DNA from 3 places in the Caproiciproducens puteiluti genome. Region 3 is predicted to be linked to each of the others. Evidence: riboswitches for the same ligand, from Rfam matches in the RefSeq annotation. Region 3 holds a riboswitch; each other region holds the start of a gene.

Region 1 (4,311 bases), 2.0 Mb from region 3:
TGCGCCACGGCCGTCACCCTTGCAGACAAAGGGAAAAAGGTGCTTTTAATCAGTACGGACCCCGCCTCAAATTTGCAGGACGTTTTCCATACGGAGCTTACGAACAAAGGGGTAGCGATTAAAGAAGTTCCAAATTTGGTTGTTTCCAACCTTGATCCCATACAGGCAGCAGCAGAATACAGGGAAAGTGTCATCGGCCCCTATCGCGGCAAGCTGCCTGATGCGGTGATTAAAAATATGGAGGAACAGCTTTCCGGTTCGTGTACGGTCGAGATTGCAGCTTTCAATGAGTTTTCAAAATTCATCACAGATGAAACGGTGCGGAAAGACTATGATCATATCTTGTTCGATACCGCTCCGACAGGGCATACGCTTCGCATGCTGCAACTGCCGTCCGCTTGGAGCAATTTCATCAGTGAAAATACGCATGGAGCTTCCTGTTTAGGTCAGCTTTCGGGATTGGAAAGTAAAAAGGAAGTTTATAAAGAAGCCGTCAGAACCTTGTCCGACGGGAAGCAGACGACGCTGATTCTTGTTTCGCGTCCGGAAGAAGCACCTTTGAAAGAAGCGGAACGGGCATCCAGGGAACTGGCGGAGATCGGTATCAACAATCAGACACTGGTGATCAACGGCGTGCTGACTTCCTATGACGACAGCGTTTCCGAGAGCCTGTATCGGAAACAGCAAGACGCGCTTCATGACATCCCGCAAGGCTTGAAAAAACTGACCGCATACCGGATTCCGCTGCGGGCTTATAACATCACCGGAATTGACAATGTCAGGGCTTTTCTGACCCAGGATCAGTATAAGATCCGCGATGAAAAAGTCAGGGCTAAATCGATTCCTCATCTGGAAGATGTCATTGACGATCTGTATCGCACGAATAAAAAGGTCATCTTTACCATGGGGAAAGGCGGTGTCGGGAAAACCACCGTTGCGGCCGCAATTGCACTGGGCCTTTCAAAAAGAGGAAGGAAAGTTCATCTGACTACGACGGACCCGGCCGGGCACCTGAAATCCGTAATCAGCGAGGCCAGCGGCATCACCATGAGCCATATTGATGAACAAGCCGAACTGAAAAAATATCAGGAAGAAGTGCTTTCCAATGCAAAGAAAACCATGTCCGCTGATGATATCGCTTATATCGAGGAGGATTTACGTTCTCCCTGTACGCAGGAAATTGCAGTATTCCGGGCTTTTGCCGAAGTTGTAGAGAAAGCGGAAGACCAGACCGTCGTGATCGATACCGCTCCGACAGGGCATACCCTTTTGCTGCTGGATTCCACACAAAGCTACAATCAGGAGATCAAACGCTCCCAGGGCGAAATCCCCGAATCCGCACGGAAGCTTCTGCCGCGCCTCCGCAATCCTGATGAAACCGAGGTCATTATTGTGACTTTGGCTGAGGATACGCCCGTCTATGAAGCACTGCGCCTGGAGGAAGATTTAAAGCGCGCCAGCATCGAAACAAAATGGTGGGTAATCAATTCGTCTTTCTACCGGACCGATACAACGAATCAAATACTTTCCGCAAAGGTGAGCAACGAAATCGAGTGGATCAACAAGGTGGATGAACATTCCAAGGGAAATTTTGCGGTAATTGCATGGAGCGCTGAGGAAATCGAAGGAGATAAACTGCTGACAATATAAGCTAACACTTTCCAATGGGACGATTGTGTCATTATAAAGATATCATAAAATGATAGAACTGGAGAAATGAAAGATGAAAATTACAGAAGAAGCAAAATCCTTGATTCAGGCGGCATTTGATTCCAATGATTGTGACTGTTTAAAAGTATCACAGCAGCAATCCTGCTGCGGCACATCCTTGCAATTTGAACTGATCAAATTGCAAGCAGGCGAGAAGTCCGTTTCCATTGACGGGGTCCCTGTTATGATGGATGACCAGACTCAAACAAGGACAGAGGCTGTGACACTTGCAGCGGAAAATGGCGAGCTGACCATTCAGGACGATCAGTCATGCTGCTGTTGATGGAAACAGTAATATGGAATCCCCCCATTCCCTGCAAATCACGTGCGCCTATCATACGGAAGCACAAGCCGAAAGATGTTAAAACAACAAAATAGTCAAACCAAGGGCAAACCCATTTAACGATGGGGACGCAAAGCCATAGGGTCTAAAGTGCGTAAAAGCGCGCTATGACAGCCTGGCTGCCGGAAGTCGCACTTGAAAGCTTGCCCTTTTTACGGGCAGGCTTTCATTGTTTTTATAGCTTCTGACGGATAATTTGAACAAAGATCATTCATGGCTCTGCTATGTCCCTTGGTGAAAGGGGAACCCATGAATATTCTTTACTTCTTCCTTTTCCGGAGGTTGAAATAAAGACGGCGAATCCCGTACACACTCGCCTCCATTAACTGAATATATTCAAAAATCAGCACTTTGCCGTCCCGGGCAAAGTGCTGATTTTTTATTTTCGACAACAAAAGCCCCGCCTCGACCGCTAAAGAACAGTTTCGATTTTAAGCTCTTTTCTTTTTGTAGAAGCGTGTCGAATCGACATTGCCGATCCCCTCCGCTTGTTCTTCATTTCCGGATTTCAACAATCACGAAATGGAGGACAAGCTTATGGCAAAGTATCGGAGAAAAACAAATTACCGGGATAAATATCCCGATGTAAGCAAAGAAATTATCGAGGTTCTGGAGAAAAGCGACCGCCTGATGGAATACCAGCAGTACGACATCAAAGTCGAACGGTGCAGGATTGATTATGGCAGTGGCACCGCTACATACCTTCCCAGCCGAGAGGACTCCTACGAGCGGCTTCTGGAGGAAAACAGACAGTTTGTCACCGAGATTGAAAGTGTTGAGGATGCCGCGATCAAGACGGTGCTGATCGGGAAAATGCTGGCCTGCCTCAAACATCTCGCCCCGGAAGAACAGGAGTTGATCACGGCTCTCTTTTTTATGGATAAGAGCGAGCGCCAGCTATCCAGAGAAACCGGGATCGCGCAGCGGACAATTCACGATAGAAAGGTAAAAATCCTGGCGGAATTAAAAAAACTTATGGGAAAATAAAAATTTATCCGCTCAACCCCCTCACTCAACGTGGAAATAAGTGAGGGGGTTTTACTCTTCCCTCATTGCTCCTTGAAAATTTCATATCCGGCAACATAAATACATGATCTGTCCGGCCGTGATGAGCGGCAGCGACATTGACGGGCGCGCCAAGACTACCTGCGGATGGGTGACAGACATCCGTTGAACCGATGGCATCGAAGGCGACGAGCGGCAAAGCCCGGTTATAAAGCAGCCCGTGGTGGGTTGTTTCGCAATGAAACGGACAGTGCTAACGCTACTTCCGTCCAGCCACAGCCCCGCCTGAAAGCGGGATCACGCAATGGGGGCGGCTCGGTGAGAACCACGGAGAGGTGAAATCCCTATGGTGTTTGCTTAACCGGCAAACCATTTATGTTGCCGCCCTCGCTTCGGGAAGCAGTGCCGAATAGAAGCATTAAATTGAAATGAAGAACAAGCAAATCGTTTGACCTTAGAAACTACGCGGCAGGACAATTGCGCCCTGCCGCGCCCTTGTGAGGTCAAACCACATTATTTAGGAACAGGAGGTTTTTATAATGGGACTGAAAAAAAGAGCGTGGCTGTACTGCCGCATTGACGCGCCGGAGGATGCCCACGGCATGCTGAAAGGTCAGAAAAAAGAGCTCTATGACTATGCGGATCAGCTGGGATTCACCATTGTTGGCTGTTCCGAGGATTTGGGAAGCGGCCTGAAATATAATCGCCCCGGCCTGATTGCAGTCGAACGTGCCGCTGAACAAGACAGGATGGATGTCTTGTTAGTAAAACAACTAAGCCGCCTCGGGAGAGATTCGGCACAAACGCTGGATTTTCTCCGGAAGCTGGAGCAGTCGGGCATAAAGCTCTATTCACCGCTGGAAGGAGAAATCAGATTGTTCAGAGATATCAATGCAATCCATGAGCTCACCATGGGCATGGAATAGGAGGCTTCACTATGAAGGCAAAGCAGCCGGATACAAGAGCTGAGACTATAAGAATCCAAGTAAATGGACTACCTGTCACATTGCTTTTTTCTGCGGAGCCGAACAAAGAAGCGGCTGATTTCATAAAAAAGGCTTTGATAAATGCTTATGTAGTTAGGACAGCATAAACGCAAAGCACAATTTAAAGGCGGTTTTTTCTAATGTCAATATGCGAAAAATCAGCTATTTGTATAGCTTTTTCCTGCTTTGTGTGAGATAATGGCGTTGGCAAAAAACCAACTGCTCCTTGACAATTGAATAAAATCAAGTGTCCGGTCTCTCACTCAA
Region 2 (4,311 bases), 590 kb from region 3:
AAAGGGCAGAAGGCGCTGACAATGAAGCCCATAGACACACAGATGGCTTCTCAGGAAGGGTTCGACTATGCAGTCGCCCTGGGAGAAAAACCGGAAGTCATTGAGAAGTTTAAAGCGGAGACCGTGAAGGGCAGCCAGTTCAAACAGCCGCTGCTCGAATTCTCCGGTGCGTGCGCGGGCTGCGGGGAAACTCCGTATGCGAAGCTGGTCACGCAGCTTTTCGGGGATCGCATGTATATTGCCAACGCCACCGGATGCTCCTCTATTTGGGGCGCTTCCGCGCCCGCTACTCCCTACACCACCAATCAACGGGGGTTTGGACCCGCCTGGGCAAATTCCCTTTTTGAGGATAACGCCGAGTTCGGCTTGGGCATGACCCTTGCCCAGAAAGCGATCCGCAGCCGACTTGCAGGGTACATAGAAAAACTGAAAGCTTCCGATCAGACATCCGAAGAAATGAAGGCTGCCTGCAGACAGTATCTGACCACAAAAGAAGACAGCAGGGAAAACCGCGCCGCAGCCGACGCTTTGATTCCGGAACTGAAGAAGGCCGCCGCGCAGGGCTGCGAGCTGTCCGGAAAGACGCTGGAGGACAGGGATTATCTGGCCAAAAAATCCATGTGGATTTTCGGCGGGGACGGCTGGGCCTACGATATCGGCTTCGGCGGCCTGGATCATGTCCTCGCCTCCGGGGAAGACGTCAATATTCTGGTGTTTGATACGGAGGTCTACTCCAATACCGGCGGTCAGGCTTCCAAAGCCACTCCGGCCGGCGCCGTTGCGCAGTTTGCGGCGACCGGGAAGAAGATGAAGAAAAAAGACCTGCCCGCAATCGCTATGAGCTACGGTTTTGTGTACGTTGCTCATGTGGCTATGGGCGCAGACAGAAATCAGTGCATTAAGGCGATCAACGAGGCCGAGTCCTACCGCGGTCCGTCCATCGTCATTGCTTACGCCCCCTGTATCAACCACGGGATCAAGGGCGGGATGAGCCTTGCCCAGACGGAGGAGAAAAGGGCGGTCGAAGCCGGCTACTGGAATCTTTTCCGCTATGACCCGCGTTTGGCGGAGGTAGGAAAAAATCCGCTGCGCCTCGACAGTAAGGCCCCCACGGCAAGCTACCGCGACTTTATTATGGGAGAGGTCCGCTACAATTCGCTGACACGTGCCTTCCCGCAGCGCGCCGAGGAGCTCTTTACAAGGGCCGAAGAATATTCCAAACAGAATTACGAGCATCTAAAGAGACTTTCTGAGCTCAATATGGATTAAACCCGCGTCCTGTGCCGCCACTTTCCGAAAAATGTGCAGGCAGAAACGGCGGCCGCTTTATAAAAGAAGGAGAAAAATGGATATTGATAGGGTTGATGCCGCAGAACGGCGGGGGACGAACAGCACTAAGTGGGACGGTGCCTCGGCCAAATTCGGTGCGGATGATTTACTGCCGATGTGGATAGCGGATATGGACTTTCCGGCGCCCGGCTGCGTCCATGAGGCGCTGAAGAAGATCATTGATTTTGGGGTTTACGGGTATTCTTTTGTGGGCGACGGATATTATCAGTCCTTTATCGATTGGGAAAAGAAGAAACACGGCTATGAGGTCAAAAAAGAGTGGCTTCGTTATACGCCCGGGGTCGTTTCCGGTCTGTACTGGTTCATCAACGCAATGACGCTGCCGGGAGAAGCCTGCATGATTCTGACTCCGTGCTATTATCCGTTTATGGACGCGGTCAGGGACACGGGACGAAAGCTCATCTGCTGCGACCTGGTGAACACCGGCGGGCATTATACCGTTGATCTGAAAAAATTTGAGGATACTATCCGGGTTAATCATGTAAAATTATTTCTTCTTTGCTCTCCCCACAACCCGGTCGGACGGGTTTGGAGCAGGACGGAGCTGAACGGGATTTTGGATATCTGCAAACACAGAGGCGTGTTCGTGGTCAGCGACGAAATCCATCAGGACATTACCTTCGGCGGCCATCGCCATATCCCCGCGGCAGCCGCCGGGGATTACGACGACATGCTGGCGACGCTGACTTCGGCCTCCAAAACCTTTAATCTCGCCGGGTGCAAAAACTCCTTCGCAGTCATTCCCGACAGGGAAATCAGGGAACGGTTTGACAGATACGCCAAGTCCATCCGCGTTACCAGAGGCTCCGTGTTCGGATATGCCGCGGTGGAGGCCGCTTACCGCAACGGGGAACCGTGGCTGGAGCGGATCCTCAATATCATCGCGGAAAACTACCGCTATCTGCGTGACACGCTGATGCGCGAGTTTCCGGAAATTACGGTCTCTCCGCTGGAAGGAACCTATCTGGTGTGGATCGATCTGGGCGCTTACGTTCCCTGTGAACAGCTGCACGATTTTATACAGAACCGTTGCGGTCTTGCCCTGGATTACGGGGAGTGGTTCTATGAAAACAGGGCGGACACCCATATGCGCATGAACCTTGCGACCTCCGCGAAAAATGTCGGCACAGCGGTAAGCAGCTTGGTCAGGGAAATCAGGAAGCTTCCGCAGAGCTGAGGAGCATACGTCTGAATAAAACGATGAAAATAGCAAACCCGTCAAAAGGCGGGGACGCAAAGCCACGGGTCTAAAGTTATCTATGACAGCCGGGTTGCCATTCCAGAAAGCCGCGGCACAAGACAGTACCGCGGCTTTGCTGTGTTTCCGGTCAAGCAGAAAGCGGCATGAATCGGCGTATCCATTGCAAGCCGCAGTTCAGTGTTCCCGGTCCGGCACCCGACGCGCCGGCCGGAATAAATTTGGGGAGGATGAAAATGTTGAAAAATAGGAAGATCGGTAAAAAGCTGATTCTGTCTTTTCTTTGCGTGGCGGTTATTTCCAGTATTGCGGGGATCGTGGGGCTCAGCGTCATGACGAATATGAACACCAATTACAAAAAAGCTTTGGTCGATTACGGCTTTTCTCAGGGAGATATCGGCCTGTTCAATTCAGAGTTTAACCACAACGGCGTGATTGTAAGGAATATTGTCATCGATCCGGATGTTCAGAAAATGATGACCGATTCCGATCTGCTCTCCCAATCCAACGAGAAGCTCAATCAATACCTTGCGACTCTCAACGGCAGAATGACCACGGAACAGGAGCTGCAGGATTTTAAGACCATTCAGGAAAACATCGATGAATATAAGACCCTGGCCGATCAGGTGGTCACCCTGGCCATAGAAAATAAGGACGCACAGGCAAGAACGATGCTGTCGGATCAGGTCGAGCCCATTGCGGATAAAATAGAAGCTTCAGCCAATGCATTGATCAGCGGGAAAATCAAAACCGGGAACCAGGTGTCGTCAAGCCTGTCCGCTCAGGGAACAGGGGCCACGGTGTTTATTTTCTCGGTGATCCTTCTTACGATGGTTGTCTCGTGCATCGTTGCGCTGCGGATTTCCCGCGGAATCAGCAGACCGGTAACGGAAATGGCGGCGGCGGCCCGGAGAATGGCGGAGGGCGATCTCAATGTGCAGATTCAGGTCGATTCCCATGATGAAATCGGGCAGCTGGGCGCCGCATTTTCGGAAACCGTCGAATATATCAAGCAATGCATTGCGGACATATCGGTCAAGCTTGCGCAAATGGCAAAAGGAGATTTGTGTATTGTAAATGAAATGGAGTATAAGGGGGATTTTGTGGAGCTGCAGGAATCCATCGGCGGCATTGCTGCTTCACTCAATGACGTCCTGCTTCAGATCAGTCGGGCTTCCGAACAGGTTACGGGCGGCGCGGAGCAGATATCCAACGGGGCCCAGGCGCTGGCGCAGGGCGCAACGGAGCAGGCAAGCTCCGTCGAGGAGCTCTCCGCTTCCATTATGGAGGTATCCGCGCATATCCGGGACAACGCGGAGCACGCGGCCAACGCCATTTTGACGGTCAGGGATGTCAGCAGGGAAATCGAGATCAGCAACGGACATATGCAGGAGATGATGAATGCCATGGCAAGGATCGACGATTCGTCGGGCCGGATCGGGAAAATCATCAAGACGATCGAGGACATCGCCTTCCAGACCAATATTCTTGCACTGAACGCCGCAGTGGAGGCAGCCAGAGCGGGAGCCGCGGGGAAGGGCTTTGCCGTTGTGGCCGGTGAGGTGCGAAGTCTGGCCAGCAAAAGCGCACAGGCAGCCCAGAATACCACTTCCCTGATCGAAGAGTCTATAAAGCAGGTCAAAAACGGCAGCAAAATTGCGGATGAAACTGCAAAATCTCTGCAAAGGGTTGTGGAAGGAGCGGAAACGGTTTCAAGCGCGGTGGAAAAGATATCACAGGCATCCCGACGCCAATCCGACGCG
Region 3 (4,311 bases):
TCCACACAGGGGATCATTAATAAGGACAGCATCGCTAAGATGAAGGACGGCGTCATCATCGTCAACAACTCGCGCGGTCCGCTGATTGTAGAGCAGGACCTGGCCGACGCGCTCAACAGCGGAAAAGTTGCCGGCGCGGGATGTGACGTTGTTTCCACCGAGCCGATTCAGGCGGACAACCCGCTTTTGAAAGCAAAAAATGCTATCCTGACTCCTCATATTTCATGGGCTCCAAAAGAAAGCCGCCAGCGCCTGATGGATATTGCGGTTCAGGACTTGAAAGCATTCCTCGACGGGAATCCAATTAATGTTGTAAACAAATAAACCTGACTATCCCCGAAAACATCGGAAGCGAAATTATTTGACAGTAAGCCCGTCATCAAATTTTGCGCCCGATCGTTTTCTGCCTGTTCCGTGGAACGTAAATTTATTAAATTTACGTTCCATTGGCATTTACAATCAGTACCGTTAAACTATTTCTTTCTCAAAGGTTCGGATTTTCGAGAAGCATAAAGAAGGACAAAAGGAGTGTTCGCCTGTGGAAAAAGTTGTTTTAATCCCGGATTCATTTAAGGGAACCATGAGCTCCATGGAAATCTGCGAGATCATGAAAAATCAAATAAAAACCCATTATCCTCGGTCGGAAGTAATTTCGATCCCCGTCGCAGACGGCGGAGAGGGCAGCGTGGACGCGTTCTTAACTGCGATGGGAGGCCGCAAGGTTTTTACTCAGGTGAAAGGGCCCTATATGGAGGATATGCAGGCTTTTTATGGAGTGATCGGTTCCGGTACCGCTGTGGTGGAGCTGGCGGCCTGTGCGGGACTGCCGCTTGTCGACGACGATAAGCACCCGGACAAAACCACTACCTATGGAGTAGGGCAGCTGATGGAGCATGCCGCGATTCATGGCTGTAATAAGATCATCGTGGGGATCGGGGGAAGCTGTACCAATGACCTCGGAACCGGGGCCGCGGCTGCGGCCGGTATAAAATTCTATGACAAAGAGGGAAATTTATTTGTCCCAACCGGCGGAACTCTCTGCGAGATTGACCGGATCGATGTGTCCGGACTCAACCCTGCGCTCAGGAATGTTGAAATCGTGGGAATGTGCGACATTGATAATCCACTGTACGGTGAAAATGGTGCCGCCTGTGTATTTGCCCCGCAAAAGGGAGCGGATGAAAACCTCGTGAAAACTCTGGATAAAGGTCTGAGAAGCGCTTCCCGCGTAATACGGGAACAATTGGGTATTGATATTGCGCAAATTGCCGGCGCCGGCGCCGCGGGCGGAATGGGCGGCGGGCTGATTGCCTTTTTTGGCGCTGAGCTGCAAATGGGAATTGAAACGATCCTCAATACGGTCGGATTCGACAGTCTGGCGGCAAACGCGGATTTGATCATCAGCGGCGAGGGGAAAATGGACACCCAGAGTCTGAGAGGAAAAGTGGTCATCGGTGTCGCGCGGCATGCAAAGAGCCTGGGAGTTCCCCTTGTGGCCGTTGTGGGAGATATCGGCGACGGCATTGAGCAGGCTTATCAGGAGGGGGTTTCGGGAGTGTTCAGTATCAACCGTGTTGCTGTGGATTTCAAGGAGGCCAAACAGCGAAGCAAAAGCGATTTAGCACTCACTATCGATAATCTGATGCAGTTTTTGATTCGGCTGGGGCAGTGAAAAGGATTCTTTTATAGCATTCGTTTGAGTTTTGATATTTTTTACATAAGTCAGTTACCTTATCATTATTTAATCACATTTTGAAAATAGCAAACACATCGAAAGGCGGGGACGCAAAGCCACGGGTCTAATGTTTATGAAGACAGCCGGGTTACCATGCTGTGTGGCCGTGGTACAATATTGTACCACGGCTTTATTATAGAATATTTGCTGAAAGTTCAGAGAATTATGGCCAGTAAGTATAGCTAAATAAAGGTTTATAAGAATGGAAAAATTTTTGAAATCGTTCAAAAATATTTAAAAGGGGTATCTGTATGTTAAAAAATATGAAAATTGGCAAAAAATTAATTGCTACTTTTATTTTGGTTGCATTCATTTCAAGTATTGGCAGCGTGGTAGGATTTTTCATGCTGCAAAACATGGATTCGGGTTATGGCAATGCTTTGATCAAATATGGATTTGCTCAGGGTGATGTGGGGCGCCTGAGTGCGGAATTCAATAACAGCCGATCCATTTTACAAGAAATGATCATTGCAGCCGATCAGCAGACAATCCAAAGCGCGGTTGATAATTTGGATAAATCAGGAGCGGCCATTGATCAGGATTTAGCGGAAATTCAAAAAACATTGGTGGGCGTAATCGAAACCGGACATTATAATATGATTCAGGAAAATCTGGAAGCATATAAAGATTTGAAATCCCGTGTCGTCGAACTTGCTTTAGAGAATAACGACGAGCAGGCAAACAGGCTGTTGGTTACTGAGGGTGCGCCTATATTTGATAATTTAACAACTTCAATCAACACACTGTTTAGTGAAAAAACAAGCAAGGGAGATCAAATATCCGCGGATCTTACCGCGCAGAGAAATACAACCACAGTATCCATGCTCGCCATTCTTGTAATTACTCTTGTGCTTTCCCTTATCATCGCCTTAGCAATTTCACGCAGCATCAGCAGACCTGTAAAAGATATGGTTGAGGCCGCCCGGAAAATGGCGAAGGGCGATTTACAAGTGCAGGTCAGCGTGAATTCGAGGGATGAAATCGGACAACTGAGCGCAGCTTTTACGGAATCCATTGCATCGATAAGGTCATACATAGCCGACATAACAAACGTCCTCGGCGAGATCGAACGTGGTAACCTTACGGTGCTTCCCGCATTGGATTACAATGGCGATTATGCGGATCTGAAAGATTCCTGCCTTGGCATTTTGGCATCATTTAATGATACCCTGGGCCAGATCAATCAGGCCTCGGAGCAGGTTTCAAGCGGCGCCAGTCAAATTTCCGATAGTTCCCAGGCGTTGGCGCAGGGTGCAACCGAACAGGCTAGCTCGGTGGAAGAGCTTGCCGCATCAATCTCAGAAATATCCGCTCAGGTTCAGCAAAATGCGGCACACGCCACCGATGCAAGCAGAAATGTAAACAATGTCCGCGCCGAAATAGAGATCAGCAATCGGCACATGGGAGAAATGGTAGGCGCCATGTCTCAAATCAGCGAGTCATCCGGCCAGATCGGGAAAATCATTAAAACGATTGAAGACATTGCTTTCCAGACAAATATTCTTGCATTGAATGCGGCGGTCGAAGCGGCAAGGGCAGGTGCGGCAGGCAAGGGCTTTGCCGTTGTAGCGGATGAGGTAAGAAATTTGGCCAGTAAGAGTGCCGAGGCCGCAAAAAACACGACCGATTTGATTGAGAATTCCATGAAACAGGTGAAGAATGGCACAAGAATTGCAAATGAAACCGCGAACTCTCTTCTTCTTGTCGTGGATAATACAAAAGAGGTTGCGGATATCGTTGATCAAATATCAAGAGCGTCAAAGCAGCAGGCAGATTCTATCGGACAGATAACATTAGGTGTAGAACAAATTTCCTCTGTAGTACAGACAAACTCTGCAACCGCTGAAGAAAGTGCCGCAGCAAGCGAAGAGCTTTCCGGACAGGCCCAGACAATGAAGGAACTGGTTGGAAAGTTCAAATTGAACAAAATGGCCCTCTAATGAAGACACGGAGCATGGCTGTCTGCCATGCTCCGTTAATACAGGTTGTTTCTTCTTGATTAGATTACTCCGGATCATCCAGCGTACGGATTACCTTCAGCATCTTGATGATTCTATGGGCTCTCTTGTTCATGAATTCCTGAATGTCGATATCATCATAATCATAACAGCCTTTTTTTGTCTTAATGCCCAAGCGGCCTTCTTTGATCAGCTTTTCTCCAAGACGGTCGCCATCGGTATCATTGCACAGGGTTTTGAAAACGTCCCGCGAAACACTAGTGGTCAAATCCCATCCCACCACATCGTGGAGGGACAGCGGCCCCTCAAAGGAATATCTGGTTCCACTGGTGTAACGAATCGCGCGCTCCACGTCCGCAGCGGTTGTCCATCCCTGCGTGATCATGTAAGCGATTTCTCTGGAAAGCACATTGTCAAGCCGGTTTACAATGAAGCCCGGAATGTATTTTTTTATGACGGCGGGCTCCTTTCCCACGGAGGTCAGCACGTCGCAAACCGTTTTTACATTTTCAGAAGATGTTTTCGGCCCCATAACGACTTCCACCAACGGCATAACATACGGTGGATTGAAGAAATGTGTAATCATCAGACGCTCCGGGTGGCTGATCTGTGCGATTT

The links. Region 3 has a riboswitch for cyclic di-GMP ahead of ACRQU7_RS01135 (methyl-accepting chemotaxis protein). Riboswitches for the same ligand answer to the same signal wherever they lie in the genome.
Region 1: it holds a riboswitch for cyclic di-GMP, as region 3 does, so the genes downstream of both, ACRQU7_RS10895 (sigma-70 family RNA polymerase sigma factor) here and ACRQU7_RS01135 (methyl-accepting chemotaxis protein) in region 3, are expected to answer to the same signal.
Region 2: it holds a riboswitch for cyclic di-GMP, as region 3 does, so the genes downstream of both, ACRQU7_RS04055 (methyl-accepting chemotaxis protein) here and ACRQU7_RS01135 (methyl-accepting chemotaxis protein) in region 3, are expected to answer to the same signal.

What each region holds. Positions count from the first base shown of each region.
Region 1 is NZ_CP194790.1:2,227,850-2,232,160, forward strand. It holds gene arsA (arsenical pump-driving ATPase) at 1-1,650, shown strand, start outside; gene ACRQU7_RS10890 (hypothetical protein) at 1,724-1,993, shown strand; cyclic di-GMP riboswitch class I at 2,089-2,180, shown strand; gene ACRQU7_RS10895 (sigma-70 family RNA polymerase sigma factor) at 2,591-3,040, shown strand; gene ACRQU7_RS10900 (recombinase family protein) at 3,598-3,984, shown strand; gene ACRQU7_RS10905 (hypothetical protein) at 3,996-4,151, shown strand.
Region 2 is NZ_CP194790.1:826,620-830,930, forward strand. It holds gene nifJ (pyruvate:ferredoxin (flavodoxin) oxidoreductase) at 1-1,269, shown strand, start outside; gene ACRQU7_RS04050 (MalY/PatB family protein) at 1,346-2,527, shown strand; cyclic di-GMP riboswitch class I at 2,549-2,629, shown strand; gene ACRQU7_RS04055 (methyl-accepting chemotaxis protein) at 2,785-4,311, shown strand, end outside.
Region 3 is NZ_CP194790.1:237,353-241,663, reverse strand. It holds gene ACRQU7_RS01145 (D-2-hydroxyacid dehydrogenase) at 1-324, shown strand, start outside; gene ACRQU7_RS01140 (glycerate kinase family protein) at 539-1,672, shown strand; cyclic di-GMP riboswitch class I at 1,751-1,831, shown strand; gene ACRQU7_RS01135 (methyl-accepting chemotaxis protein) at 1,987-3,675, shown strand; gene ACRQU7_RS01130 (3-hydroxyacyl-CoA dehydrogenase family protein) at 3,740-4,311, opposite strand, start outside.